Regions from separate parts of the Paenibacillus sp. 2TAB26 genome, predicted to be linked through region 1. Evidence: a T-box and tRNA genes for the amino acid it is inferred to sense, from the RefSeq annotation. Region 1 holds a T-box; the other holds one or more tRNA genes.
The links. The T-box of region 1 lies ahead of AB4Z50_RS34800 (alanine--tRNA ligase). A T-box ahead of a tRNA ligase gene usually reads a tRNA of that ligase, here a tRNA-Ala.
Positions count from the first base shown of each region.

Region 2: it encodes a tRNA-Ala, which carries the amino acid that the T-box ahead of AB4Z50_RS34800 (alanine--tRNA ligase) is inferred to sense. The anticodon was not compared.

Region 1 is NZ_JBFRGC010000052.1:3,855-18,999, forward strand. It holds gene AB4Z50_RS34800 (alanine--tRNA ligase) at 1-1,256, opposite strand, end outside; T-box leader at 1,366-1,609, opposite strand; gene AB4Z50_RS34805 (S-layer homology domain-containing protein) at 2,035-6,501, opposite strand; gene AB4Z50_RS34810 (helix-turn-helix domain-containing protein) at 7,440-7,643, opposite strand; gene AB4Z50_RS34815 (DUF2975 domain-containing protein) at 7,640-8,113, opposite strand; gene AB4Z50_RS34820 (IS110 family transposase) at 8,675-8,965, shown strand; gene AB4Z50_RS34825 (hypothetical protein) at 9,257-9,406, shown strand; gene AB4Z50_RS34830 (MarR family transcriptional regulator) at 9,532-10,023, opposite strand; gene AB4Z50_RS34835 (nitroreductase family protein) at 10,317-11,348, shown strand; gene AB4Z50_RS34840 (hypothetical protein) at 12,079-12,591, opposite strand; gene AB4Z50_RS34845 (hypothetical protein) at 12,639-13,118, opposite strand; gene AB4Z50_RS34850 (LysR family transcriptional regulator substrate-binding protein) at 13,298-13,705, opposite strand; gene AB4Z50_RS34855 (helix-turn-helix transcriptional regulator) at 14,528-15,145, opposite strand, start outside.
Region 2 is NZ_JBFRGC010000055.1:2,687-18,231, forward strand. It holds gene AB4Z50_RS35145 (sensor histidine kinase) at 1-518, shown strand, start outside; gene AB4Z50_RS35150 (response regulator transcription factor) at 520-1,215, shown strand; gene AB4Z50_RS35155 (ABC transporter ATP-binding protein) at 1,318-2,244, shown strand; gene AB4Z50_RS35160 (ABC transporter permease) at 2,255-3,001, shown strand; gene AB4Z50_RS35165 (AraC family transcriptional regulator) at 3,244-4,095, opposite strand; gene AB4Z50_RS35170 (family 4 glycosyl hydrolase) at 4,271-5,659, shown strand; tRNA gene AB4Z50_RS35175 (tRNA-Ala) at 5,906-5,979, shown strand; gene AB4Z50_RS35180 (hypothetical protein) at 6,324-6,392, shown strand; gene AB4Z50_RS35185 (endo-1,4-beta-xylanase) at 6,365-6,673, shown strand; gene AB4Z50_RS35190 (hypothetical protein) at 6,998-7,132, opposite strand; partial or broken gene AB4Z50_RS35195 (polysaccharide deacetylase family protein) at 7,185-7,583, shown strand; gene AB4Z50_RS35200 (hypothetical protein) at 7,595-7,825, opposite strand; partial or broken gene AB4Z50_RS35205 (carbohydrate binding domain-containing protein) at 7,833-8,117, shown strand; gene AB4Z50_RS35210 (endo-1,4-beta-xylanase) at 8,136-13,097, shown strand; gene AB4Z50_RS35215 (hypothetical protein) at 13,211-13,372, shown strand; partial or broken gene AB4Z50_RS35220 (InlB B-repeat-containing protein) at 14,302-15,545, shown strand, end outside.

The DNA.
Region 1 (15,145 bases):
TATGTTTCGTAAAAATAAAAGGCATCTGCACCTGTCACTTTACCCTTATTCTTAAGATGTTTTTGTATTTCAAATTCTCCTTGCTGTAAAGTTCTATAGAAAAGATTTTCTTCCTTATTTACTATTTCGATAATTTTCTTTTTATTACCGATCAAATCTTCATAAGCTGTTGCTTCATCTATATAAACTTCAGACAACTCACCCACAAAACTTCCTTGTATACCTATTTTTTTACCTGCACGAATTGCCCTTCTTAATAATCTTCTTGTTATATACCCTGCATCACTATTAGCTGGCTCCGCACCATCATTAATTAGAAAAGTAGCCGCTCTCACATGATCAAGTATGATTCTAAACGACTTTAAATCGTCAGTATATTGTTTACCACTTAACTCCATCAATTTTTTCTTGGGATTAAGAAAGAAAGCCGTATTATAAATATCCTTGTCACCATTAAGGGCTGTTGCAACCCTTTCTAATCCGCCTCCATAATCAATATTGGGATTTTTCATTTTTACAAATCCTGTGTCTTCTTTTTTGTAACACATAAATACGTTGTTCCCAATTTCTAAAAACCTCTCGCTTACAGAAGCAGGATGATCCAGTGAATCACCGCCTGGTTCAAGATCATAGAACATTTCACTATCAGGCCCACCCGGTTCACCAACAGGCATATCCAATGGATTTCCGGTTCGACTCCACCAATTTTCTTTTTCATCGTATAAGAAAATTTTCCCACCTCTAGATGCCCCATATTGATAGGGATCATCTTCAATGATAGGTTCTATGCCAACTGATTTAAATTTTTCTGACCAGATTTGAATGGCTTCCGTATCTCTCTGTATATTCAAATCATCACTTCCTATAAAAGCACTGATATACAGCCTGCCAGGATCAATTCCTAATTCGATAATATGCCAATTCCAAATGGCATCGATTTGCTTTTTCTTATAGTTATTTTCATTTGCTTTAAACTCCCATCGACCTATCATTTCAAAAAATGTCAGATGCGACGTATCTCCTACTTCATCAATATCCACTGTCCTTAAACACTTCTGAATATTAGCAATCTCATTACCTATCGGATGCTTTTCCCCCAATAAATATGGAACCATAGGTTGCATTCCACTTCCTGTAAACAACGTTGAGGGATCATTTTCTGGTAACAAGCTGGAAGAGGGCACTTGGCTAGCCCCTATTCCTTTCATAAAATCAATATATGATTTTCTTAACTCATCTGGTGTCATTTTCACCATGCTCAATACCTCCATTTCAATTATTAATTATTCTCGGAAAATTATTTTGCAAATATTCGAACGAGAAGAAATAAAACAAAAAAGCCCTAAGCTGACATATTTCTTGTCAACTTAGGGCGAACTATTATGTCCGTGTTACCACCTAATTTCAGATTTCTCTGCACTCTATCAATACGGGATATCTCCGATATTGTTTCCTGAATAACGGTGGAACTCCGTTGAAGCCTACTAAGATTCCTCTGTTCGGTTCACAGCTCCGAGACTGCTTCACTATTAGATCAATGAAGATTCGCACCAACCATCTTCTCTCTGTGAGATCCCTAATAGCTACTATTTCTCATCATAGCCTTTTCGTTTTAAGTTAAAGCAATGCTATCACACTGAACATGCTCTGTCAATTAATTCCACTATTTTTTATAAGGTATAAGTCTGTCGATTCTACCATCAGCTTTGGCAATTCGGTTGCTTCGCATCCTCTGACTTTAGTCAAATTATAATTCTCCCCAACCTCAATTCCACATTCGACAAGAACTTCTATACAAAAAATAAAAAAGCCGCTGTTTAGGCTACTTCAGTTGTATATATGTTCTTGTCGTCCGACAATTTAGTGTATATATTATTTGGGTTTAATTTGAAGTTTCTAGAATGTGTGAGAAATAATGCACTTGACTTGATATGATCGAGCATTTGAAGGAGACGCCAGAAGTCGCGCTTCGCCCGCTTTAATGAATGAGAAAGACGCTCAACATCTCTTGGTGATGATGAGCGTCTTCTTTATTCATACCTTTGGAAATGCTTTCAATAAGACAGTGATCGATTCGGCGCGTGTTGTCGATGCATTCGGCGCAAATTGATTGCTGCCACGCCCTTGAATCCAGCCTTGCTGCACAGCTGCATCAATGGCTCCGATCGCCCATGCCGGGATTTGCTTGTCATCTGCGAAGCTCGTTCTTGCGCTTGCGTCGATAGACAGCTTCAATGCTCTCGCGACCATCGTCACCATCTCTGCGCGACTGATCGGCTGATTCGGCATGAACCGTTGATCAGCATAGCCTTGAATGAGTCCGAGCTCTACAGCTTGCGCCACGGCCTCACTCGCCCATATCGGGATCGAGGCTTGATCTACGAACGCCTTCGTACTGCTTTCGTTGCTTAGCTGCATCGCCTTCGCGAGCCATACCGTGAACTCCGCGCGTGTCACGGACTGATTCGGTCTGAATGTTCCATCCGGATATCCGTTCGTCATTCCTCGCTGCACGGCTGCTTGAATATCCTTGGCAGCCCAGTGGCCTGCGATGTCTTTGAAGGCCGGACTCGGCTCGGTCGACTTACGATTGACGGCAAAGACGGCGAATATACCGACATTACGTGTATCCGCTTGAATCGTACTATCCGTTACCGTGCCTTTGAATTCCACCCAACGCGCTGTTGCTTTATCATATTGGAACACAGATGCTTGTTGATCTTTGCCAAGCTTACTGACATCAAACGTCAAGCTGATCTGAATCGGCTTATCGAAGCCGCCCTTCACATCCTTTGACAATTCGAACACCGGGCTTATTGCATTCGGCTGCTGCGTCAGCAAGTCAGCGGAATTGTCGATTTTCTTCAGATGCAGCATCATCGTTTCTTTCGCTGCGCCTACCGGAACAGAAACGGTAATCTGCTTGCCTAAGCTGACCGTTCCCGCTTCGCCGGCTTTGATCGTCGCTTCGCCTTCCTTCACGCCAGGTCTAGGATTATCAGTGTCGATTGGAGGTTTCGGTTCCGATTTATCGATAGAATCCTTCAACCTCGCGTTCAGATCGCGCAGAGTATCCACTACTGTCTCGAAATGATACGGGTATCGATCCAACAAGAACATCAATTGTTTGCGAAGCTCCTCGTTCCCTTTGTTCAAATTGATCAATTTCTCGGCTGCATCAATTAATTCTTTGTAGGGTACCATTAGATCATCGCCGTACACTTCGAACTCATAGATGGAATATCCGTAGTATTCGCCATAGACAGGCATTCGTTCAATTCCTTGGAATTTCACGTATCTAGCCTGCTTCGGAGCGAATTCCACCGTACTCGTCTCTCGTTTATCGCTGGCCGTAAGAATTCGATCGTCTGCCATCACGTTTTTCCATGTTACGTTATCAGTGGAATAGAGAATCTTGAACCGTTTCGCGGCCGTCTCCCATCCGATGACGACCTTGCTAATATTTTGCGTTTTGTCCAAGTCAACGGTGAACCACGAATCGTCTTTGTACGTACTCGCCCAGCGCGTGATCATATTTCCATCGACGGCTTGGCTCGAAGGTACCCATGCCGCCTCTAATCCCGAGGCATCGGTTACCTGATGCAGCGCATAGTTGTTCACATCGAGCAGCGGAATGAAGCGATTATAGACTTGTAGATTATCGATCGTTCCTTTGAACGCGTTGGTTGTGCCGCCGATTTTCGCGACAGGCAGGACAAGCGTCTGAATGCGCTGCACTGGCTGCGCCAGCTTCTCGACGTATTCATTCCCGTTCACATAGAGCGAGACGCCATTGCTGTCCCCCGTGATGAGAAGATGAGTCCATTGGCCAGCCGGCACTTTGTAATTGAATGCGCTATCATATCCTTCTTTAGAGAATCCTAATTTACCCTTGGTGCCGTGTTGCTTTAATTTTACCGTTCCCGCAGGCGATTCCATTAATACGGTATCGTCCGGATTGTCCGCATCCGGGTTAATCCACATGGAGACGGTCCAACCAAAGTTTAAGCTGTTGAGAGGTGTATCCAAATAACTAGTACCGCCGTTGAAGTGGGCGCCTTGCCCATATTTTCCTTTGACAAAATCGACGTTATTGCTTCTTGCATCGTATCCATTACCGGATGCGTCGATGGAATTGTTTTCGAACGAATAATCAAGGACGATTCCTTCCGTATTTTTGACTTTCACATCATAGGAAAGGTGGGTATTCGGCGCATCGCCCATCTTCGCGGCCGTCTTCACAAAGGTGTCGTAGTCTACATCGCTTCTCGCGCCGTGCCACATTTTCTCGGAAAGGACCTGCATGGCAGGGACCAAGCGGACATGAGTATCATCCATCGATAGCCCCGCTTCATACGAAATATCGTTCCAAAGTGCGAACATGCCGCCTTTTAATTGCGGATGGCCAAAAGGCAGCGTCGCACCGTACCATTTTACAGGCTCCCATTCCTGATATAAGAGTGACGTATTTAAATAATCGGCATATAGTCGGGGTACGAGATATAAATAGCTATTATTGATGTTAATGATGTTATAACCAAGATCGATTGCTTGCTGCGGTCCGCCATACGGTAAGTGCCAGATCGCCATGGTCGCTTCATTGCTGATCGGTGTCTTACCGGCGTACTCTTGCAATCCGCCCCACAACAAAGGATGTTTCCCTTTGCTATTGATGAATTTGATCATGGTATCCATATATTTTCTGAAATCTTCCGTGTTTCCTTTGTATTCATCGGTTCCAATTTGAACATCAGGACCGAGAAATGTAGGGTCTCCGCCTTTCCAGCCATCAAGATATTCACTCCACAAATTCTTGACAAATTCCACGGTCTCGGGTTTTGAGACGTCGAGATGCGAATCATTCCCCAGAGAAGGATCTAATGTCGTAAAAGCACGCGAATGCCCCGGCGTATCGATTTCAGGTATAATATTAATACCATAATCTTGACCTAACCGCTGCAAATCGCGGAACTCTTCTTTCGTATAAAAACCATCTATACTTGATAAATTCGGATACCTCTCGCTTTCTAACCGAAACGCACCGCGATTACCTATATCATCATTCAAATGGATTTGCAAATCCGTCATCTTATACCAAGCCATCATCTTCACGTAATCCCGCAAGAAATCAATCGTATAGAATTTGCGAGCCACGTCGATCATAAATCCGCGTGTCTCGTATTTCGGATAGTCGCGGGACTGCCCCTTCGGAATCTGGTCATGACCTTCATCCTGCTTCAGAATTTGCAGCACGGAACGCGTTCCGCTGAAGACACCCTTTACCGTCGGCGCCGTAATGGCTACATAATCACCGATATCGAGTATGTAACCTTCTTGACCTAAGACCTTATCCGTCGGATTTAAGGACAAGTACAGATCTCCGATGGATGGTGTCCCTTGGGTAACAGTCAATTCCCGTCCCGTAATCGCTTTCATATCTTCTTGGACGATAGCTGCTGATTTGGCTAACGACGGGTCATTATAGACAATCTTCGCTGCAGACGATAATGTATATTGATCTGTTCTCCCAATCCATTCTTGCAGGGACGGAATTACTTTCGGTTCCTCATTCAGCCCTTCGATCTGTTGATTTAATCCTGTGACCGTAACTTCGAATGACGGCGTTATCGCTTTCTGCGTTGGGTCCTCCAGGCTTTGTACTTGCAGCATCACATGAACCTTTTTATCCACCAATGGGGGGTGAATGACGCCTTCCTTGTCAATGACAGGCAGCGCATCCGATCCGTAGATGGAGATTTGATAACCTTCTGGTACAGCCGGGAATGGGAACTCGGTCTGTCCTTGACTGATCGGTTCAATGCCGTGAATCCCTTTGATGATTTTCTCTAGTGGATCTTCGCTGTATACCTCGAACTCATAGAATGAGTACCCATACAGAATGCCATCAGCCGGTTTCCGCTCAACCCCTACAAACTTGACGTATCTTGCTTCTCGTGACAGAAAATTTAGGACTTCCGTTCCACCTTGGCAATTAATAATGCCATCATTCTCAAGTGTAATGTTCTCCCAATTATCACCATAGACCGAAGTCAGCACGCGGTAGGATGTAGCTGGCGTCTGCCAACGAATGATAACTTGGCCGATCTCCTTCTTTTCGCCTAAATCTACTTCAAACCACTGATCATCGTATTTATCGGAAGACCAGCGTGTAGACGAGTCTCCATCGACGGCAAATTTAGGAAAAAGTCCGTCCGGAACTTCATTGCCGGATACTTTCACATCCTTCTTCAACGCATAGTTCTCCCGGACGCTAGCTAAAACCGTTGGTGCAGCATCCATTCCTGGCTGCTGCACAGCGAATGGCTCTTCGAGGTTGGCATCTGGGACAGTTTCAGGATCCGAAGCTACTTCAGAACCAGGCACTGTTTCCGGTAATGAGTTATCCGGTGCTTGTTGCGTGATTTCTTCTGCATTTAATGTTCCGTCTGCGTACGTTATCGATGGATGAACAGAAAATATGATAGAAAAAAATAAGACCAACGATAACAATAACGAACATCTTTGTTGATTCCTTCGGCTTGACTGCATTTCCTCATCCTCATTTCCTCGTATGAAATGATATATTCGGGTTTTCGTACTGCTAACTTGAGTACTCGTCATTCCCGGGCACCCATTCCTTACCAAGTGGCCTCCTCACAGTTAATAGTATGAGACGTGTTAGCCATAGAAAAATAGATAAGTTCTTACTTTCATATACATTTGTTTACATTTTCATTATATTAATAAATAAAATCCCATCAAATCTACTTGATGAAATCCGGAACTCTATGAAAGATACTCCCAAAAGAGTCTCACAATGAGGAAATTTAGGGAATATTAACTACACTAACCTGCCCTTTAGCTTAATGAAAAATAGAGCAGCTGCCCGATCGCAATCTGCTCCCTGTTGTATTCAACTAAAGTCTCCCGTTAGCAAAATGGAACTTTTAATTCTTTACTTCAATTAATTCTTCAACATTGCCAACTATCTCAAGAATTTACTTTTTGAACGCTCCCTTTAGTAATGAATGAATCTTATCCTTTAAGTGTTCTTTACTATCGCCGCTAAGTACATTTTTATCCCAAATCTATGACTCAGGTATGTCATTCTCATAATAAACTTCATAAGAAACTAAACCATTTCCCCTTGTCACTCATCAGAAATGTTAACACGTTCATGTCATATCATTTTGGCAAGAAAGTGATAACAAAAATAAAAAAGCCGCATAAATTGCGGCTTACAATGTTACTATGTTCTTGTCACCCGATTAAACAATGGTTATGAGAAAGCATTATTATTGATGAGTTATTCTTATGGTATAGTGTCATATTGCCGTTAGCCTCAAAGGCGAAGGCTATGTAGTCGTTAGGATTGATATAGCTTTCGAGCTCTTCATCATTACTTACATCCGCAATGTACGGCGGTTTTTTTATTTTATTCAATCCTGCCGATACTCGAGAATATCTCCAGGCTGGCAAGCGAGTGCTTTGCAGATCGCTTCGAGTGTTGAGATTCGAATGGCTTTCGCTTTTCCGTTTTTAAGTATCGACAGGTTCGCCATTGTAATGCCGACTTTCTCGGATAGCTCAGTAACGCTCATTTTCCGCTTTGCAAGCATGACGTCAATGTTAACCACTATCATACGGTCAACTCCTGTTCTTCTTTGAGCTCGATCGCGTTTTTGAGCAGTTTCTCAAGAACTGCGGCAAATACTGCGATTACGACTGGCGCACAGGTTATAATTAGCCCAATGACCATGACGCCTGGTGCATCTGCGCCGTCAGCTACAAAGTAGAAAAGCGGGAGATTACATGCAAACATGAGTGATACGACAACCGCCGCTTGTTTTATTTTCTTAAGCGCTAAAACAGAGGTTTGCGAAAAAGCGGTATTTGTATCAATGTACCTGAGAAGCTTTAATGCCTGAAGTAGCGTAAATAAATACGCAATAGACGCCACATACGCAGCCAAAGCGGAAAGATAAACTTTAATATCCGGGAAATCCGGCATCATACTATGCGCCATCGCTGGGATTCCATAAAAACACATCACTAATGCAGGAATTGCCATAACAACCAGAACAATTTTTAAAAAGAGCGTCTCTTTTTTCATTTATTTCACCTCATTTTTGATTTTATCACTTCATTTATCGTTTCACAATAAAAATACATTGTTTTCTTCGTTTGAACCCCACAAGTTATTAAAAAAAATAAGCCCTACGGCTTATTTGTTCCTCCTTCAAATTTGAGCCGAAATACGGACATATTTATGAACCCACTAATTGAAGTTAATCGCGAAAATGATTAAACTATCTTGCCCGTTAGAATTCCTGTAAAACGAATATTTTGGACTTTGCATAAAAAAGAGCGCCTCTGTAATATGGGAGTTGGAAACGGGTCTACAGCCCTTTAATCTCACCATCAGGAGGTCGCTCTACTATGAAGTTTAAATCACAGGAAACAAAATCAACGCATTGAAAACATATCCTCATTCCATCTTGTTGTTGGAGTAGATATTGCCCAGGAGAATCATGTCGCTCGTGCAGACAGCTATCGTGGTGTTGCTCTGGATTCGTCGCTAGAATTCGGCAGTCATGATGAAGGGTTTGGGCGGTTCGGCCTATGAATTCAAGATCTGCTCAAATCATTCAAGCTGAGCAAAGTTATCGTCGGCATGGAGCCTACCGGCCACTACTGGTTCAGCCTTGCTCGCTGGCATTCATCAAAAGGAATTGAGGCTGTTCTCGTAAATCCCCACCTCGTCAAAAAGAACAAGGAAAACCGCGACAATACCCCTTCCAAAAGCGACCACAAAGACGCACTATCGCAAATATGGTCAAAAATGGCTACTATTCCCCTGTCCGGTTCAACCCAGAAGCCCTATGAGGAACTCCGGATTCTCATGGCCAACCGGGACACGGTTACCAAACGACTTAACAGCGCTGTTAATCAGATTCATCGATAGGTAGATATTGTCTTCCCTGAACTACCGCACGTCTTTAAAAACCTTACCTGCACCAGCACCATTGCTACGTTAAGGCTGTTTCCTCTTCCGAAGGAAATTAGCAGCTTAACGACAGAGAATGTCATTGCCGGCTGGAAGCAATATGTGAAACGCCATGCAGAATTGCATCGAGCCGAGCACTCATTGTGCTGGCTAAACGCAGCGGTGGTTATACGCATGAAAACGTCTTGCTTCGCCACGCCGGTCTTAACCTAACGGAAGCCAGCTCAGTCAGGTAAATGGCGTGGAAAAATGGCGCTAAGCAAACAAGGCCGCCCTCGTCTCCGGCGTTTTCTCTTTCTCATAACCATGTGTATGGTCATGACCAATTCGGATGTTAGAGCGCTACACCACCATAAGGTCGAAGTGAAAAAGATCTGTAGTCATATGAACTTCTTCTAACCGGATGGACTTCGTGCGGAACCATTCGGTCGCTTGCTGGACCAGTGAAGAAGAATTTATCGGTGTACACCTCATGCAGTCCACAATCCGAAATTTGGTGTTGAGTTCTACCTATTTTTTAATGCCTATGTTTCTCCCTTAAACATATCATCACGTTTTTCAATCATCACTTGAAAAAATTTCAGGGAGGCCTGGATTTCAGACTCCGATAATTCATTTAAAACCGATATAAATCTATCCTCCATCAATTCATGCATGGTCGCATGCAATTCATAAATCCTTTTTCCCTTGGGTGAAAGGGTAAGATAGACCTCTTTTTTATTATCAACCATCTGGTTTCGTTTGATAAAACCCTCTTGAAGTAACTTATTACTAATTTTTGAAATGCTCGCTTTGGACAAATTCATTTTTTCTGCAATCGACGTATTGTTAATAGGTTCATTGTTTCCAATGCAATCAATCACATGTACGCTTGTCAAGTTGTTCGGAATGGATGTAATGCCATGTGACTGTGCCAAGCCAGTAAACTCGCTAATCTCTGCTGTAAACATTTGCTCGGTTAGATGAACAAAGTGAAGAAAACGTTCGTACAATGTTCGCTTTAACCCCTCAGACATGATGTTAACATCCCCTTTATAAAAGCGAATTGCCCCTAGCAAGTTTAATATGCGGGCTAACGCTATATGATTGTTTTAAGTCCTATTTTTTTATTGTTCACTTATAAAATATTTTATCACGTCACTTCATAGGGATCAACCCTGAAACACCGAATGTAAAGAGAAGTTGACAGCCATTACGCTTTTATATTATAGTTTCATCGTTAACAATAATAAAAAGAGATGTTGATTTTGACTCGTTCCGATTCATCCATTTAGCCAACTGAAGACCATGCATTTACAATCGAGGGGGTATGACAGTGAATATTGCCAAAACGATAATAGAACGCCGAACCATTCGCAAGTTTAAAGCAGAGCCCGTCCCATTCGAATTGATGAATTCCTTGCTCAAACAAGCTTCAAGTTTGTGGAAGTCCGAAGCGTCTCAAGATTGGCGTTGCATCTATTATGACTCCATGGAATCGCGTTTGCGACTGGCAGAGAGCATGTTTGCCAAAGTAATAGACAGTCAGCTTGGTAAATTGATCCCGTCAAAATTAACGGGATTTCTCACCAAATCCGTTCTTAATACGCCGGTTCATCTGGTTTTTATTGCGGCATCTTCAGAAAATCATCGACAGCGTGACAACAATTATGCCGCCGTCTGCAGCATCATGCAAAACCTTCAATTGGTTGGTTGGGAAAACGGTTTGGGAATGCTCTGGTACACGGACCCATTGCTGAACAATCCGTCATTTTTTAATGAAATTGGCCTGAAGGCAGGGGAGAAGTTTGCCGGTATTTTAAATATTGGATACTTTGATAGGTCACCTAAAGCCCGAAAAAGGACACCCGCGGAAATGAACTGGACAGAATTCACAACAGATACAAAACCGCATCTAACTAATGAAGACCGTTATGTATCTTCTCAAGACATTTTGGAAACATTAAACATCGCTGTTTGGGCACCGAATGATGGACTTCGTGAACCATGGCGTTTTATTTATGTGACCGGCGAAGAAGCCGTTGCTAAACTCGCGCCTTCACATGGGAATACCTCGCAGTCATTACTTATCGTATTGGCAAAGAAAGAAGCTAACCCGCACAAGCAAGAGGAGGATTATGCTGCAGCATGTTGTTTGATTCAGAACTTTCAATTGTTGGCCAACTCTAAAGGCTGGTATGTTCGTCGCACCATGCCGGAATGGATATATGAGCGACGGCTACCGATACCTCTTAAGATAGATCTGCAAGAGAGAATTGTAGCTGTACTGGAAGTTGGGACAGTGGAGCAAATTTCATATTCATCCTCCACTTCCTCGACTTTAAATGTAATACGCCTTTGAATAAATATGAACCTCATTTAAGGAAGCTCTAAAGTGCGATGAAGGGCGAATGAGCACCCCCCGCCGACAAAACAAGTTGGAAACGTAAAGGTTTCAAGCTTGGTCAAGCCGAACACAGCTTCAATGATCCGCCTCAGTTTTGATTCCCGATTACAAAATCAAAAACTTTTCACCGCTGACACTTCATGTTTACCAAGACATCGTTCGGCAATCAAAAGAGAAGGCATTTTCTCGATGCTTTCTCTGCTGCTTAATATTAGCTGGTATAGCATAATGTTAACGATAGTTCCTTATCTCAAGATTAATCGGTTATGAGTATATGTTCTTTTCAATCTCGGCTAAGGATATATGTTCTTGTCTTCAGGCTTGGACAAGAACATATATCCTTACAACAAAAAACCGCTGTTTAGGCGGTTTCCAATACATTTATGTTGTTGTCCTCTGACAATGGCTTGTGTCAAATCTATCTTGTATTTTCAGCATTGTTATTTTGTCACTTCCTCTGAATCCATACCCAACCAGTACTCGGAATTTTTTAAACTTATTATATTTATTGGAATCAGTTATTGATTTGTACTTCAATGAATGTTTTGTTATTGGAAGTTAGAAACCAATTGTTTCAGTTGTAGGACCGCTGGAACCATTCGAATTGAAAAAAATACTTACTAATGACCAATTAAATGGAATTTTTTACATCTGTCGTCGTGTTTTATTAAGTTAATGTTTCCCGTTAGCTTAACGATTTGGTCGAACTTATTAATTGATTTTGCTGGTCTAAACATGTTAATGCATCATGGACAACTTCTCGTGAAAAATTCTTCACAATGATTTGAGTCTCGATCATGAAAACTTTCCCGTCCATATTCCGCTCAATATAATCCAGTAGGCCTGCTTTCGTACAAAGTGAACACCATCTACTTTGACCATCGCTAAAGATTACTGATACCTCAACGTGCTCTAATGAGTCTTCACTTGAATCCTGAATCGTATCGTCGAATTGCCAATTAGCCATTATGGGTACGTAACTTTCATCAGTGACGAAAAGATTCTTTTTAAACCACCTTGCTCGGTTATTATCACCAATGACTTTTATCTGTTGTTTTACTTCGTTTTCTGCAAACACTTCATATTTCTTGCCGCGTGTCAGAGCATCTGCATAAGAACTCACATTATTGCAAACTACAAACTTTTTGTTCTCAGTCATCGCCCTACCCTCATTTAACGTTTTCTTCAGCCAGTTCACCCTTCGTGCTTATTGAGCTATCATTCCCCGTTAGGCCAAGGAAGACTTCAAAACGAGCTATTCCCGCATGCCAGTGAGTTCCATGCCTCTATCTGGGAAATGGAACCGCCTTGCATCCCCGAGGGTGTTATTGCGCATATTTGTTTCGGCCTTGCACCTACTCCATATGTAATTACAGCTCTAACCTGCATAGGGCTCTCGTTCACCTCGAACACAAGATCCGCATGGCCCGTGCAGTAGCAACCATCGTCATATTCGGCACGAACGTTACTGAAGGATAGTAGTCGAACCCCTTCTTCAGCCAACTTCTTCCAAGCGTTTTCTTTGCTGCCATTGGTCTTCTGCCCTTCCCAGCCAAACAGATCCGCAGCTCTGTCGTAGTTTTGCTCCTGGACTGCTTTCAGGAATGAAACGGTTTGCTTTTGTATGCCTATTGGGTTCCAAAACAAGGTAACTTTGTACAGCAAAAACATTATGCACAACAACAACCCCAAATAACCTACCGATTTCAAAAGAAGTTGATTCATCTCTGTCCTCCCTCCAGTCTATACAGTAGACGAAACGGATAGGAAAAGTATTACGTTAACCTGCCCGTTAGCGTAATGAAGCAGCCGATCATTGTGGTCGACTGATTCCGTGTTTTTACTGAACTATGTTTCCCGTTAGTTTTGTGAGATACGCTAATACTCTATGCAAAATTTGTACATTAGCGGTTCCGGTCGCCGGATAAATAAAGCTCCCTTGCGGTTTGCAGGAACAGCTTCACCCCGTGAGGAGCCTCCTTCAGAGACGGAACCGCCAATTGGATCTCTCTGAACGGCTGCGGTTTAATTGTCCGAACGCGGACATTAGGCGGTAGCACCGATAACGACAACGAAGTTGTCGATACGATCGCGACGCCCAGCCCTTCTTGAATCATGCTCAATGCCGTGGTTATGTTGTGTCCGTCATATTTGACGCGCAAAACGATTCCGAATTGCTGAAATAGCTCATAAATCGGCGTTACAAACCCGCCTTTGCATACAATCATAGGTTCATTGTCCAGATCGGTGATATGGATTTCCGGGTGGATTTGCAATGGATGATCGTATGGTATTACCATTCTCTGGTTCACTAATATTGTTTGTTGTCATTACGATTTCTCCTTTCATTGTTCGAAGTTTTTTATACTAACATTTAACACTATAGATTCCAATATTTAGACGTATATTATTCGGATTTGTTACGTTATCCTGCCCGTTGGCTCATCGGCAATCGGTACATATTCTTGTCATCCGACATCTATGGCTTGTGTCACAATCACTGATTACTTATTAGAATTATTTTGTCACTCCTATATTCCTTTAGCTAAAGCATTTTTGGTCATCGTTATAGACTGACCTTAAAAATGAAACAGCGGCGAACCATGAAGGCTGGCCCTGATCGGAATCATTAAGAATGCTAACAATAGTGAAACCGCAGCTGCATTCTTTTCTGCAGTTGCGGTTGTCCAACCGTTTACTATTCGAACTTATAGAACTGTACTATCCCACTTATATAGATCGAGCTCATAACCCCCTCCCTCGCCCCCAATTTCGAGGATGCCAAGGCTGGCTGCTGGCTAAAAATCGCATCCCAAAAAGAGGCCTTTTATGGATTTTTAGAATTTCAAGAACGCCATTGATTGCTTCTTGATATTTACCACCTATTTTTGATTCATTGTCCCCAAGCTATGATGACATCCTTGATGTGATGATTCTTCAAGAGCATATCATGTATGGCTTGGTTGTTTTTGGCCATAAGTTCTGCATTTCTGAATTACGGGTATACTCATTCAATTTCTTTGGATCCTTCTCGTAAATTGGAAACAAGTTTGCGATAAACACGCCTGAATATTTATTATGACAAAAAATGCAAAACAATATTGAACGTTATATCTGATTCGAATTGATTTGCTCTACTTGGATACTCCACCAATCAACTTCTCGAGATTTTCCCTGTCCAGAAAAGGTGCTAGGCTTATGATCTGGTTCGCATCGATGGTGCCGTCTACAACATGATCTACCAAACGACTTAATGTCTCTCTGCTAATAAAGGGCGCCAGTCCATTCACGGCATTCCAGCTCAAGCTTCCTTCTTCGGCTTCTTGTACCAACCGATCCACCTGTTCCCTACCTAGAAAAGGTGCGAGGCTTACGATCCGGTTCGCATCGATGGTGCCGTCTACAACCCGGTCTACCAAACGACTTAATGTCTCTCTGCTAATAAAGGGTGCCAGCCCTTGAACGGAATGCCAGCTCAAGCTGCCCTCTTCTGCATGTTGTACCAATCGATCTACTTGTTCTCTTTCAAGAAACGGCGCAATTCCAACAAGATTGTGCACTTCTAAGGAACCGTCAATCGATTTATTTACCAGTCGGTTTAATGTGTCACTGCTGACGAACGGAGCGAGTCCGGTAATAACATTCCACACAATCTCGCCTTCTTCTGCCTGACGAACCAGTTCATCCAATATATCTGTTCCAAGAAACGGAGCCAGTCTCATGATCACGTCTAACGTAAAGACGTTGCTGTC
Region 2 (15,545 bases), on a different contig from region 1:
TTACACTTGTTGACGAGCTGTTCCTATATACGAAACTGAAAAACCCAGATTACATCTTGGAGCTTGAGCCAGTTGATGTGATAAAAGTGTTAAATAAACGTCTGTTTACCTTTATCGACGATTTTTTGCGAAGTGGCTATGAACCAAACATCTGCATGGTGGAAGTACCGCTATTTATAGTGGGAAATGAAAGCGCGTTGGAAAGAGTATTTGAGAATGTGATCAAAAATTACTTTATGCACAGTGAAGGTGCTCTAAGCATTCGTTATGAGGAGAAGCAGGACGAGGTTTTGTTTCATTTTTCCAATGTACTGAAGCGAAATCATCTGCTGAGCCTTGACAACATATTTACTCGCTTTTACAAAGCAGATCCGTCGCGTACGAACCAATCTTCAGGACTGGGACTTTTTATCGTGAAATCACTGATGGAGAAAATGAATGGTTATGTGCAAGCTGACCTGAACGATGACCAGTTTTGCATCAGCTTAGCTTTTAAGAAAATCGTAAAGGAGAGTTGACGTGTACAATGACACGAACCACCCCAAAATTCTAATTGTCGAGGACGACGTGCATATCAACAATATTGTTTATGATGTGCTTCGAAAAGAGAAGTTTCAATGCACGCAAGCGTATTCTGGCAGTGAGGGAATCATGAACGTCACTCATCACGAGTATCAGCTTATTATTTTGGACCTCATGCTTCCTGGCTTCTCGGGGGAAGATTTTATGCATCGGCTAAGAATAGAATTAAGCTCTGACACACCAGTTATAGTTCTATCGGCCAAGGACAAATTGGATAATAAATTAAATCTGTTTAAGTTGGGAGCCGCTGATTATGTCACGAAACCGTTTGAGGTGGAGGAATTGCTTGCCCGAGTCAATGTACATGTCAAACGAACCTCCCGAACGGATTCTGCCACTCGCTATCGTCATAAAAATCTACTTTTAGATAGCGGAACGATGAACGCTAGCGTCAATCAAGCAGATTTGAAACTTACAAGACAGGAATACAAGATCCTTGAGCTGCTGCTTAAGAATCCTACCCGAGTGTTTACAAAGCAGGATCTGTATGAGCTTGCATGGGAAGATATATACATAGGTGAGGACAAAACCATTACTGTTCACATTAGCAATATTCGCAACAAAATCAAAAGGGTTGACGAGGAGGCTTATATTGACACCATTTGGGGCATTGGTTTCAGGCTGGCACCATAGGGAGTGCCTTAAACCGGCCCTAATCTTCTTTGAACTTTCTTAATCTTTTATTGACGATATGTTAGCTTCTTTTTGTTATTTTATTGAAAAGGAGGTGCGAATATGGCTGAAGCAATTATTGAAGTAAGTCAATTAACCAAACAATTTAAAGGGAAAACAGCAGTGCGTAAGGTAGAGTTTAAAATAGGTAAAGGTGAAATCTTCGGTTTGATAGGCCAAAATGGAGCGGGAAAATCCACCTTGCTAAAGATGATTGCTGGATTGATATCCCCGACTTCAGGAGAAATTAAATTATTTGATCGTCCAGTGAAGGATAATCACCCTTATTTTGAACGAGTAGGCGTACTCATTGAAAATCCAGGGTTATATCCCCATCATACTGCCTATGAAAATTTGGAATTAATCGCGATCTCCTACGGATTGACTAATCGGAAAGAGCATATTAACAAGCTGGTGAAGCTTGTCGGATTGGAAGGTTCGAACAAGACCAAGGTGAAAAATTATTCAATGGGCATGAAGCAAAGGCTTGGAATTGCAGCTGCATTAATTGGAAGCCCAGATGTCTTGATTTTGGATGAACCGATCAACGGTTTGGACCCGCAAGGAATTTCTGAGATTAGAAACATGATTTTGGAATTGAATAAAACGGGAATGACCATCATTATTTCAAGTCACATTTTGGAAGAGTTGTCGAAAGTAGCGACGCAATATGCAATCGTACATCAAGGAGAAATCATCGAACACCATTCAAGGGAGCAACTGCTGCTTCAATGCGAAGATCGTATTGAAATAGAAGTGGATAAAGCAAGCTCGGCTGTTCCCATCTTAGAACAAAAATTGCATATTAATCATTACAAAGTCATTAGTGAGCGTATGGTGTATGTATATGATACTCATCTTGAGAACCAACATATCATCAAGACTTTAGTTGAAAGCGGCATAACTGTTCATTCGATTATCAAGCATAAACAAAGCCTAGAACAATATTTTTTGGCACGGATAGAAAGTGAGGGTGGGAGCCGTGATTAATATTCTCAAAATGGACTTTCACCGTTTTAAATCAAATAAAATGATTTATATATTACTGTTAATTTTTTTTGCTTTTCAAATATTCGGTATATTTATGTTGGGAAAATACGAGCAGCCCGGAGAAAGTGGGGTTATGCTGATCAGCTCGATGAACGAAAGTCAGTTCATCCAAGTCATGATGTCTCAAATCCCATTGTGGCCGCTGATTTATATTGCTGTATTTGTTGTTTACTTCTATATGAGTGAACATAACTCTGGGTTTTATAAAAATTACATTTCCATGAAGCGTGCGCGGATGTATACTGTTATTTCAAAAATATTAATTGCAGGCCTATTCACTTTGCTTACATTTATTGTCATGATCGTTGCGGATATGATCGGAAGATCAATTTTCTTTAACCATGCAATGATTGGAGATGGGGGTTATTTTGCGAAATTGTTGATCGGCCAATTTTTACTTCATTGGGCATTTTCAATTGTAATCTTATGCATCTCCATCATTAGTAAAAGCTTGATTGCTAGTATTGTAGTTGGATTTGTTCTATCGTTGAATGTTTTTGGAATGATTGTAACTGCCTTGGAATCCATCATTGATGACGTTCATTTGTCCTCTTTCTTAATAGTTAATACGATCTTAAGCGCAAGAGATTTTGATAATATAAATGATCTTGTTCATGTAGCTAGCGTGTCGATTGTTTTCATAGTTATATTTTCATTTATAGCCATCAGATACAAGATCAAAGAGGATCTGAAATAAAAAAATGAATACTTGAAGTTAGAATAAGCACGGGGGCTTAGATTAGTTGGCGATCTATAGTGGGTTTTTCAGGGTTAGATGCTGATAAAGGATCCCCATATTATCAATTTATTGATGATATGCATATAAATTACGCTTGAACCTCAGCGATCGCTATCGGGTCAATGAGAAACAAGTTATTTTCATGCCTGAGCTGAAACGGGAGACGAAAAGCTGTTAGGGGCATGTCCTCTGACAGCTTTTTACTCGAACTTTGACGGTGCAACGTTATAATATTTTTTAAAAGATTTCGAAAACGTAAACGGATCAGGATAACCCAGAAGGTTAGCTATTTGTTGAATCGTATATTTCTTTTCGTTCAGATATTCTCTCGCCCTGTTCATTTTAATCTGGTAAATATATTGTCCCGGAGTAATGCCCAAGGCTTTCTTGAAATAAGTAATAAAATATTTTTCTGATATGCCTACAAACGCTGCAAGCTCATTTATTTTAATAGATTTGTGAAGGTGGTTATTAACGTATTTGAACACTGGCTGCAACACGTCCAAATTGCTCTGTACTTTTCTTGACGTTCTCCCATTCAGAAATGTGCCGGTATATTGGCCAAGTCCGTGGAGTTCAATAATTTTGGCAATAACGGCCGTCAGACAAGCCTTTAAATATAAACGGTTCCCAGGTATGCTTCGTAATAGATTCGATTGCGTAAAGGCTTTGCCGAACAAAATGGCTTCTTCCCGGATCAGCTCTTGCGGTATGACCCCCGAGAGCTGAAAATCGTTTAGAATTCGTTGCTGTTTGCCGATTTCAAAATCGAAATGAATGTAAATAAACCGGCACCCCTTATCACTAGCTGCTGCCATATAGGGAACCCCTGGGTAAAAAAAGACCACATCTCCCGGGTTTGCTGTATGTTCAAAACCATCGATAGTAATGGTAACGATTCCCGATTGAACGAACCAAAGATCATAGTCGGTGTGTGCCTTGTGTTCAATCCATTTCGTGTCGTGGGTAAGCTCAAAGAAGGATTTCATTCGAAGCGAGATCAATTCCGACAATTCATTGAGAATCCCCATATCCTTCATATTCTTATCCATTGGCATCCCTCTACATTCCTCAACCAGAAGACATTGCTCATATTATTTTAGTATATCACTGGATTTGTTAATCACAAATATTCGTACTATTTGACATGAAGGTGAAACTATCTCATATTCTACTTTTAAACCATTCTCCTATAATTAGGTTATAACCAGTTAGGAGGACTTGATCATGATGGATTCGAATGTTTCACAACCGAAGGTAGTTATCATTGGGGCTGGGAGTCTTTTCTTTGGGCGGCAGTCAATCTGGCAAATGGTTCACTCTAAATATTTGAATAACGGAACACTTTCTTTAGTAGATACTGACGAAGAAAAACTATCCAAGATGGTAAGGCTCGCTGAAATGGTTGCAAAGGAAAACAATGTATCTCTTAAAGTGGAAGGCTCGACGAATAGGAGAAAGGTATTGAAGGGAGCGGATTTCGTCGTTCTCAGCTTTGCTGAGGATACCGTCAAATACCGTGGCATCGATTGCCAGGTTTCTTTAAAATATGGAATTCGGATGTGCTCTGGGGATACCATCGGTCCAGGCGGAATCTTCAGGGCAATGAGAGAGCTGCCAGTCATTATGGAATGCGCTAAAGACATTGAGGAACTTTGTCCGGATGCGTGGGTAATCAATTACATCAATCCATCTACCGTCCATGGGATCGCGTTAAGCCGATATGCGCCGAAACTTAAATCCTTTGCGCTTTGCGACTCCCATCACATGCCGAACAAGAAAGCTTACTACGCGATTCGAGCGGGTATCATTCAGGATCAAAGTGAATTCAATGAGGAGATCGATCGGAGATTTGATTTCCGCGTTGCCGGTGTCAATCATTTCACCTGGCTGCTTAAGGCGGAGTATGACGGAAAGAATGTTATGGCTCCGATTGCCGAGGCATTAAGGAGGTCGGCAGGAACGGAAAACAACGGTGGGGATAGAGGAGCAAAGGCACTTTATAACGATGCAATCACTTATGAACTTTATAACATTTTCGGGTATATTCCAACATGTACGGCCCATACCAAAGAATATGTCCGGTATTGGCAGGGGCTTGGCAAGAAGGAAGACGTCATCCCACCTTTATCGATTTGGGAAACGGAAGACCGGTATAAACGGCATGAGGAAATGTGGCGGCAAGTGGATGACTTCATCTCAGGGAAAAATCCTATCGCCGATTATATGAAATCTTTCGGACCCGATCACGCTACGGATATTATCGAAAACATGGTGGGGAATTTGAACAAGCGGTTCTTTATTAATACGCTCAATAACGGTGCTGTGACCAACATGAATAACGACTCGTTCCTTGAGTTGTTAAGCGAAGTAAGTATGGATGGAATCAAACCGCTTCATATGGGTGAAATGCCGAGGGGAATCCGGGGCATGCAGGAGCTGGTGCTGGATACGCACGAACTGACTGCGGAGGCTGTTGTGGAACGGAGCTTCACGAAATTGAGAAGAGCGATGATGATCGATCCGCTTGTGAATTCCATACATGATGCGGATTTAATTATTAAAGAGTTGTTGGAACAGGAAAGGGAGATCATCCCCGAATATTGGTACGAGTAAACAAGTACGGCAAACATACAATCTGAATGCCTAAACAATATTTTCAAAACAATAGACTTGAAATAGCTCATGCTGAAATTGCATGAGCTATTTTTATTAGGTTTAACTCAGTTGGGAGTACGAGATGGTTGGTTACACTTCCCTAAAAGTAAGACAAAGTAAGGCGAAGAAATAACACGGGGGATTAGCTCGGTTGGGAGAACACCATTACCAGTTTAACACCCATAAAAGTTAACAACTAAATATGGGGCTATAGTTTAGGGGGGAAATAGGTCGCTGGCAGCGATCAGTCGGCGGTTCGATTCCGCCTAGCTCCACCATACCTTATCATCAGAACGGCAGAGATGCCGTTTTTTTTTATTTTATTTTGTGCTTGGATATTTCAAATCCCTAACTGAGAACATTTGAACAGTTTAGGTATGTATGCTGAAATTCAGCATATTTTACATAATTACTAAAATGAAATCAAATGCTTGGTTCTTTGTAACGTCACACATGCTGAGTGGACGTGGTACTAGAGGTGTAGCTAACATGCTGATCAGTAACTCTGCCGCAGTTTATCGCTAATACTGAGGCTCTTAGGGAGCTTGGGGTTGGCGATGGTGAAGAGGATCCATTAGAAGCATACACGGAAATTCAAAGCGCGATAGACAATGACCTAAAAATACATGGGCATACGCTCGTCTGGGAAAGCCAATCGATTCCGTGGCTGAGATCTCCGACTCCGACCTGACTCCGTCCAACCCAGGACTGACCGCGGCTGGGGCGTATACGAACATGAAAGACTATATTAACGCGGTTCTCACGCATTTTAGCAAGTTCAACAAGAGCAGCACGCAGAACATCATCTCGTGGGACGTCGTCAACGAAGTGATGTTGAAAAAAGCATTCGATAAGGCTACCGAAAACAACGGCACGAGCGAGAACGCGTACGATCCGAGTGCCTCCTCACTCGCACCGAATAGGCAGTTATCCTGCAACGGATTTGGAGTAAATAAAGGTTTCATTAACTAATAATGAGGATGGCGATGAGGTTGTTTCTGCGCCATCCTCATTTTGTTGTGGTCTGTTACAGCCTTCATATTTTCCAAAATGAAATAGCAATAACTACTGAATTATGTTCATTTATGAGATATATCCTTTTATTTGTATTTAGCTTGTGGTTCATAAGTTCGGATCTAATATCTTCTTTAATTTTTATAGTAGAATCTCTACTTCGTTAGGTGCCGCCCTATTAAAACGCTCATTATAATTGAAGATACGGGAAGGAGAAGTCATTCAACATCAAGATTGAAAGCGCTTTAGGTAACATCAAAATCCATTATAGGGGGAAGGACATCAAATGAGTAGACGCTTCAAACAGCTATTGCTGTCACTGTTAGCCGCTGCACTGTTAGTGCCGCAATTTTGGTATGCTCCAAATGCGAATGCAGCGAGCGCAACGATACCTGTCATCCTGTACCATGTAATCACCGATAATCCATCCGGAGATTATCAATACAGCACAGCCAACTTCAAAAAACAAATGAAGTATCTGAACGATAACGGCTATACCACCGTATCCGCGGAACAGTACGTCGACATTATCGTGAACGGGGCAACCGCTCCTTCGAAACCGATCCTGCTGACGTTCGATGACGCGACACCGGACTTTATTACAAACGCGCTTCCAGTATTGACGCAGTACAATATGAAAGCGGTATCTTTCGTCATCCAGGACAATATCGGTTCTTGGGGAATGACGCTGAGCCAATTGAACACGCTGAAAAACAACCCGAACATCAGTCTTCAAAACCATACAAAGACGCATGATCAAGCTGTATGGACGACTAGCATCACCAAAGCTACCGCGGCCGCGGAAATCCAATCCGCTAATACGTTCTTGAAAGGAATTACCGGCAAAGATCCGATCCTTCTTGCCTATCCTTACGGCAACTACAACGCGGACGTAAAAGCAGCCGCGACGGAGAACGGAATTAATGTCGGTTTCAAAGCCTGGAGCGGCGATGACGACGCCTTGGCGATGGGACGTATTCTCATTAAGAAAGACGATACTTTAAATACCTTCGCAGCCGCGATCGGCGGACCTACGCCTCCGTCACCGGAAGCGATCGGGAACGTCGTCGTTTCGAACGACTTCGAGAACGGCACGCAAGGATGGTTCAAGCGTGGTACCGAGACTGTAACGGCTTCGAACAATGCCGCTCAGAGCGGAACCGGCAGTATCTTGGTGCAAGGAAGAACGGACAACTGGAACGGCCCGGGCTTTAACCTCGCCGCCACCGGCATACTGAACAAGGAATCAGTTTACGAGCTTTCCGCATGGGTTAAACTCAAAGAGGGATCGACCGGCTCCGAGACAATCCAATTCGGCGCTCAACAGACTGGGGCATCCAACGAGTACCTGAATCCAGGCTCCGCGGCAACGGTAACAGCAGACGCATGGGTACAAGTCAAAGGCGAGTATACATACGACATGAACGCCAATGCCCTGCAAGTCTACTTACAGAGCAGCAGCAGTAAAACCGCTAGTTTCTACGTCGACGATTTCCAAGTGAAAGTCGTCAAACCGGCCGTTCTTGTCGAGAAATTCGAAAACGGCAAAAATGGGTGGACCGGCAACGGCGCTACGGCGACCGTAACGAATGCCGTACACCACTCCGGCTCGAACGCGCTTCTCGTGACGGAACGTGCCCAAAATTACCACGGCCCGAGCCTAGTGTTGACGGATACGCTTGAAAAAGGAGCGGATTACGAAATTTCCGCCTACGCCAAGCTGGATACCGGAGCGGCTTCGACGCAGCTAAAGGCATCGATTGAGCAATCCGGATTAACCGGCAACGACCAGTTTAAGCAAGTAATCGAGTTGACGACGGTCACCGACGGCGCTTGGGTGAAACTGAGCGGTACTTATACATATAACAGCGCCGCTACGGGAATTAAACTCTACTTCGAATCCGAAGACGCCGGTAAAAATACTAGCTTCGCGATCGACGACATCGTCATTCGCCAGACAAGCGCAGCTTCTCCTCCAGGATTCCTCGTCCTGTCCCAAAGCTTTGAGGATGGTCAGCTCGGCGGTTGGACGGATCTGGGATGGAACGGCACCGGTACTGCGGTAGTATCGTCCGACTACGCATCCGAGGGAACGAAATCCCTTCTGTATAAGGACCGTTCGGACAGAAAGAGCGCCGTATCGCTTAATTTGACCAGCAAGTTGGTATCCGGTCATAAATACGATATCTCGTTCAAACTCCGGTCCGCTCAAGGAACCGATAACTACCACTTAGGCGCGAAAGTCAAATCCGGCGGTACGGATAGCTACCCATGGATTATCCAAAACCAGGTCGTTACGAACTCCGTCTGGAAGACATTCGAGGTGAAAGGCTACGAAGTACCAGCCAACACGACCGAATTCCTAGTGTGGATCGAAGCGAACAACTACGACTCAGACGAAACCGCCACGGCGAAAGCCGACTTCTATATGGACGAATTCGTAATCAAAGACGTTACGCCTGGCGCCGAGCCTGCTAGAACACCTGCAGTGCCATTCAATACCGTAACGTTCGAGGATCAATCGAATGGCGGCTTTGTCGGCCGCGCGGGAACGGAAACGTTGACCGTTACGAATGAAGCCAACCATACCGACAACGGTTCTTATGCGATGAAAGTAGCAGACCGCACCGACTCTTGGCACGGTCCGACGATTCGCGTCGAGCAGAACGTAGACAAAGGCAGCGAGTACAAAGTAACGGCATGGGTCAAGCTGATCTCGCCGACCAGCTCGCAGCTTCAGTTGTCCACGCAAGTCGGCAACGGCAGCACCGCCAGCTACAATACCATACAAGCAAAAACCGTGAGTGCTGCAGACGGATGGGTGAAGCTTGAAGGCACCTATCGTTACTCCAGCGTAGGCGACGAATTTTTGACCATTTACGTCGAGAGCTCCAGCAACAAGACTGCTTCTTTCTACATCGACGATATCAGTTTTGTGAACACGGGCTCAATCCCTATCTCCGTACAAAAAGACTTGACGCCAATCAAGACAAAGTATCAAGACGATTTCTTGATCGGCAACGCGGTATCCGCGGCGGATTTCGATGGCACTCGCCTGGAGCTTCTCAAATTGCATCATAATGTCGTAACGGCGGAAAACGCCATGAAACCGGATGCGACACAGGCGGTGAAAGGTACTTTCACTTATGCGGATTCGCTAGTCGATAAAGCGATCGCCGCAGGGATGAAAGTACACGGCCATGTGCTCGTATGGCATCAGCAGACGCCTGCGTGGATGACTACTTCGAACGGTTCACCTTTGAGCCGCGACGAGGCACTCGCCAATATGAGAACGCACATCCAAACGGTTATGACGCACTACGCTGACAAATACGGCAACAATTTGATTTCTTGGGACGTCGTCAACGAAGCGATGAACGACAATCCTTCTAATCCGACGGATTGGGTTGCTGCCCTGCGCACCTCTCCTTGGAAAACGGCGATCGGTAACGATTACGTGGAGCAAGCGTTCTTAGCGGCAAGAGAAGTGCTGGACGCAAACCCGTCTTGGGATATCAAGCTCTATTACAACGATTACAACGATGATAACCAGAACAAAGCTACGGCCATTTACAATATGGTGAAAGAGATCAACGACAAGTACGCACTTACGCATCCGGGCAAGAAGCTGATCGACGGCGTCGGCATGCAGGCGCATTATAACGTCAACACGAAGCCGGACAACGTTAAAGCGTCGTTGGAGCGGTTTATTTCCTTGGGCGTTGAGATCAGCATTACCGAGCTGGACATAACGGCCGGCAACGGCGGCACGATCACCGAAAAGGAAGCAATCGCGCAAGGCTACTTGTACGCGCAGCTATTCCAAATTTACAAAGAGCACGCCGCGAATATCGCCAGAGTCACCTTCTGGGGTCTGAACGACGCGACGAGCTGGAGAAAAGAACAACCGCCGTTGCTCTTCGATAACAACCTGCAAGCGAAACAAGCCTATTACGGCGTTATCGATCCGAGCAAGTTCATAGCGGAGCACCCGCCGGCTTCGGCAACCGCTAGTCAAACTTCCGCTAAATACGGTACGCCGGTCATAGACGGAACCATTGACGCGATCTGGAGCGATGCGCCTGAAGTCTCGATCAACAAGTTCCAGATGGCATGGCAAGGTGCACGCGGTGTAGCCAGAGCGCTCTGGGATGATCACAACCTGTATTTGCAAATCCAAGTTACTGATAATGCGGAACTGGACAGTACTAGCCCGAACGCGCATGAACAAGATTCCGTCGAAGTGTTCGTAGACGAGAATAATGGTAAGACAGCTTCCTATCAATCGGATGATGGACAATACAGAGTAAACTATATGAACCAGGCAACTTTTAATCCGTCAAGCAAAGCAGCCGGTTTCGAGTCAGCCACCTCTCTTTCCGGAACGAACTACACGGTAGAAATGAAAATACCGTTAACATCGATCACGCCGGAAAACAACATGAAGCTAGGATTTGACGTGCAAATCAACGACGGTAAAAACGGTGCTCGTCAGAGCGTTGCCGCATGGAACGATTTGACCGGCCAAGGTTATCAAGACACGTCCGTTTTTGGAGTGCTTACGCTTTTCGGTAAGAATCCTCCTGCAACGACACCGGCGGCGCCTGCGAACGTAACGGCTTCTGCCGTGAACGCTAGCTCGATCAAGTTGAATTGGAACACCACTTCAGACACGAGCGTAACGTTCTCCGTCTATCGTGGAACGTCCGAATCCGGTTCTTTCACGGTAATCGCTTCCGGCGTACCGGTTTCCGAATTCACGGATACGGGTCTGGAGGCTTCAACGAAGTACTACTACTACGTGAAGGCAGTTAAAGGGGAACTGGTATCGGATGCATCCACAGTCGTAAATGCAACGACGATTCCTCTGGTTGTAACGCCTCCTGAGGAGGTTTTGGCGGCACCTACGGGATTGACGGCTGATGCTCAAAGCCAATCCTCAATCAGGCTGAATTGGAACACCTCTTCAGACACGAGTGTAACGTTCTCCGTCTATCGCGGAACGTCCGAATCCGGTTCTTTCACGGTAATCGCTTCCGGCGTACCGGTTTCCGAATTCACGGATACGGGTCTGGAGGCTTCAACGAAGTACTACTACTATGTGAAGGCAGTTAAAGGGGAATTGGTGTCGGATGCATCATCAGTTGTGACTGCAACAACGAGAGCCGCTTCGCCTAAGACCGGTACCGACACGCCTCCTCCGGTGACTGAACAACCGGTTGAAAACGGCCAGATCACACCAAAAGTTACCGTGAATAACGGTAAGGCATCGTCCAACATCTCTGCCGGCAATCTGCTGAAAGCGTTCGATCAAGCTGTAACTAACGCTGTAGGCAAGAAAAAAGTTACGATCGACATTCCTGCAACAGCAGGCGCAAATTCATACGACGTGCAATTGCCGCTTCAAAGCCTGAAAGATTCCGGATCGACAGTACTTGCGATCAAGACGGTGAACGGCACGGTCGAGCTTCCTGGCAACATGATGGCAGGCACGAACGTCGGCATCTCCGAGTTCGTATCGGTTCGCTTGGGCAAGGTCTCGACAGAAGGACTCAGCAATGACGTCCGCCAGCAAATCGGTAACCATCCGGTCATTAGCCTCGAAGTTTTGGCAGGCGACTCCGTTGTCGCTTGGAACAACCCGAACGCGCCTGTAACGGTATCCGTACCTTACACGCCGACGGCTGAAGAGCTAAGCAACCCGGATCACATCATCATCTGGTACATCGACGGCAGCGGCAAAGCGACACCTGTGCCGAATGCCCGCTACGATGCAGCAAGCGGTACTGTCAAATTCTCGACGACTCACTTCAGTATCTATGCAGTTGTGTTCGTCGTGAAATCGTTCGGAGATCTTCAGTCCGTACCATGGGCGAAGAAAGCAATCGAAGCGATGGCATCTCGCGGCATCATTAACGGCACGAGTGAGAACGCGTACGATCCGAATGCTTCCATCAAGAGAGCGGACTTCCTGTCGCTGCTCATTCGCGCATTGGAGCTTAAAGGTAACAATGCTTCCGTAACGATGTTCTCCGACGTGGATTCCTCCGCATACTACTACGATGCGGTCAAGATCGCTGCCCAGCTCGGCATCATTCAAGGCACGGGCAGCAATCTGTTCGATCCGAACAGCAAGATCTCGCGCCAAGACATGATGGTCATCGCGGCGCGCGCGGCGAAAGCCGCAGGCAAAGCGTTGCCGACAGGTGGCACTTTGGATGCGTTCAGCGACGAGGCATCGGTAGCTTCTTACGCGAAAGACAGCGTTGCAGCACTGGTCAATGCCGGTATCGTGCAAGGATCGAGGGGCAAATTGGCGCCGAACAGCTCTCTCACTCGCGCCGAAGCGGCAGTTATCCTGCAACGAATTTGGAGTAAATAAGAGTTTCAGATAGCCTAAAGAGGCTGCTCTGCAGATTGAATCTTGAAATGCTCCCCATACGGTAGACAGGTGAAATAATATATAACCTGTTTGCTGTGAGGGGAGCATTTTTCATGCCCGAAAATAAAATTAGTGCCACAGAGAAATTAGCCATCGTGCAAGAGATTGAGAGCAGTCGAATTGGATTGAAGTCCGCTGTTAGTAAATTTAAACTGAGTAAAAACACGCTCGTAAAATGGCGACATCTTTATCGGTTATATGGTGTTCTAAGTTAGGTCGTTCTATTGTTAGTTCGATTATCGAGAAGCATAAAGGACGAATAAATGTGAAAAGTATCAATAATAGAAATACTCAAAAATTAGTCGAATGCAAATTCAAGACGCTCCCCCTGCGTCAGAATGGTTGTCTTGCCACTCTCTAGAAAGTAAAGATAAGGGCAATGATACTATGAGGCTTGATTGCATCTTATTGTTTTTTTATTGACTTGATGATCTATATATTACAGATCAGTGATTCCTTTTCTTGTATTAAAATCAAATAACACTGGATAAAATATGTGCAAATCATGTTGAGATTCCTGTCTATTCCGGTAGACATGCATATTGAAATGCGGAAAAACTCGTTAAAACCAACTAGCACCTAAATAAATTATCAAGTCGTTAGAAGCCTTACACCCTACGACCTTAAGGGACTTCTTAATACATAGTAAGACTTAGTGGACACTTGTTCAAATCCCCTCGCATTCACCATAGTACACCAGTCCGCATGAGGGCTGGTGTGTTTTTATGTGGCCCTATTATATAATAGGTGTCGGCTTTATAATTATAATTTTCACTATAAAGCTGTAAAAGTACGGTAGTCAGACGTTCATATGATGGGGGTACATCGTATTAGGTAATGTTCACACTGAGCACTCGGCACATGTGGAGTACTTAATATTGATGGTTCGAATATAGTAATGAGATGTGATATTAACGCTGAAGAATTTAAATAGATTGAGTGGGGTGTATTTGGTTTGATCCCATTATTCAACACCATAGTTTATTTCAAAACGGCAGAGGTGTCGTTTTTATTTTGCACTCATATAAAACTACAATAAAAGTCAAGCTATTTTAAAACCATTAAGATTTCATTAATATTAGCTGGCAGGATGAATGATAAAATTATTACCATAACATGTTTGTCTATACTAGGAGGAAGAAAAATGAATAGGCGTAGTTTCGTTTCATTGTTTATTGCACTACTTATCTTACTGGGGACCATTCACCCTGCTTCTGTTTTTGCGGCATCTTCTGATAATTGGAGTAATAGCACCGTCCCGTCGGTTTTTTCCGCAAAAGGTGTTGTTTATGAAAATGGCAGGTATCTGACTGTAGGAGCAAGCGGAGCAGTTCTTTTCTACACAGATAGTAGTGTTTTCTTTGGGAGTGTTTTCCTTGACGGATCTCCGAACCTCAACAATATCATCTATAATGACGGTAAGTCTGTGATAGTAGGAGACGAAGGAAAGATATTTAGTCTCTCGATGGATTCTGAAAGGGTGACTGAACGTTTCACGGCGATTTCTAATACAACGGATAACTTACTGGGAATCGCCTATGGGGATGGCAAGTATGTAGCGGTAGGATCCGTTGGAACGATCGTGACTTCTCCTCCTGATAGACGGACTTGGACGCAGCAAACGTCGAATACGGTTAGTGATCTGGGAGATGTCACTTACGGCAACGAACAGTATGTGGCTGTAGGATCTGATGGAACGATTGTAACGTCTGCTAATGGAGAGACTTGGATGGCCCAAACATCGAACACAACGAATAATTTGGAAGGGGTCACTTACGGCAACGAACAGTATGTGGCTGTAGGATTCGGTGGAACGATTGTGACGTCTGCTGATGGAGAGACTTGGACGGTGCAAACATCGAACACAACGGAAAATCTGGCACGTGTTACTTATGGCAACGGCTTATTCGTGGCTGTAGGGTCCAATGGAACGATTGTAACCTCCAGCAATGGTTCGAACTGGACGTTACGTGAGTCGGATGTTACAAATGATCTTTATGATGTTGCGTATGGTAACAAAACATTTATGGCGGTGGGGGAGCATGTAAATCTGCTATACAAATATCCTAACGTAATCTACATGGGCAATGGAAATACGGGAGGAGACGAACCGACAGACAGCAAAACATATCAATCTGGCGAATCCGCAACGGTGTTAGGGAACACAGGAAGTTTGGTGAAAAACGGTTACACGTTTGCAGGTTGGAATACGCTAGAGACTGGCAACGGAACTAGTTATGCGGTAGACGACACGATCACCATGGACATGGGGAACGTGACGCTATATGCGAAGTGGACGAAGAACCCGACGTACAAGGTCACGTATAACGGCAACGGCTATACAAGCGGCAACGTACCGACAGATATCGGTGAATATGAAGAAAACGC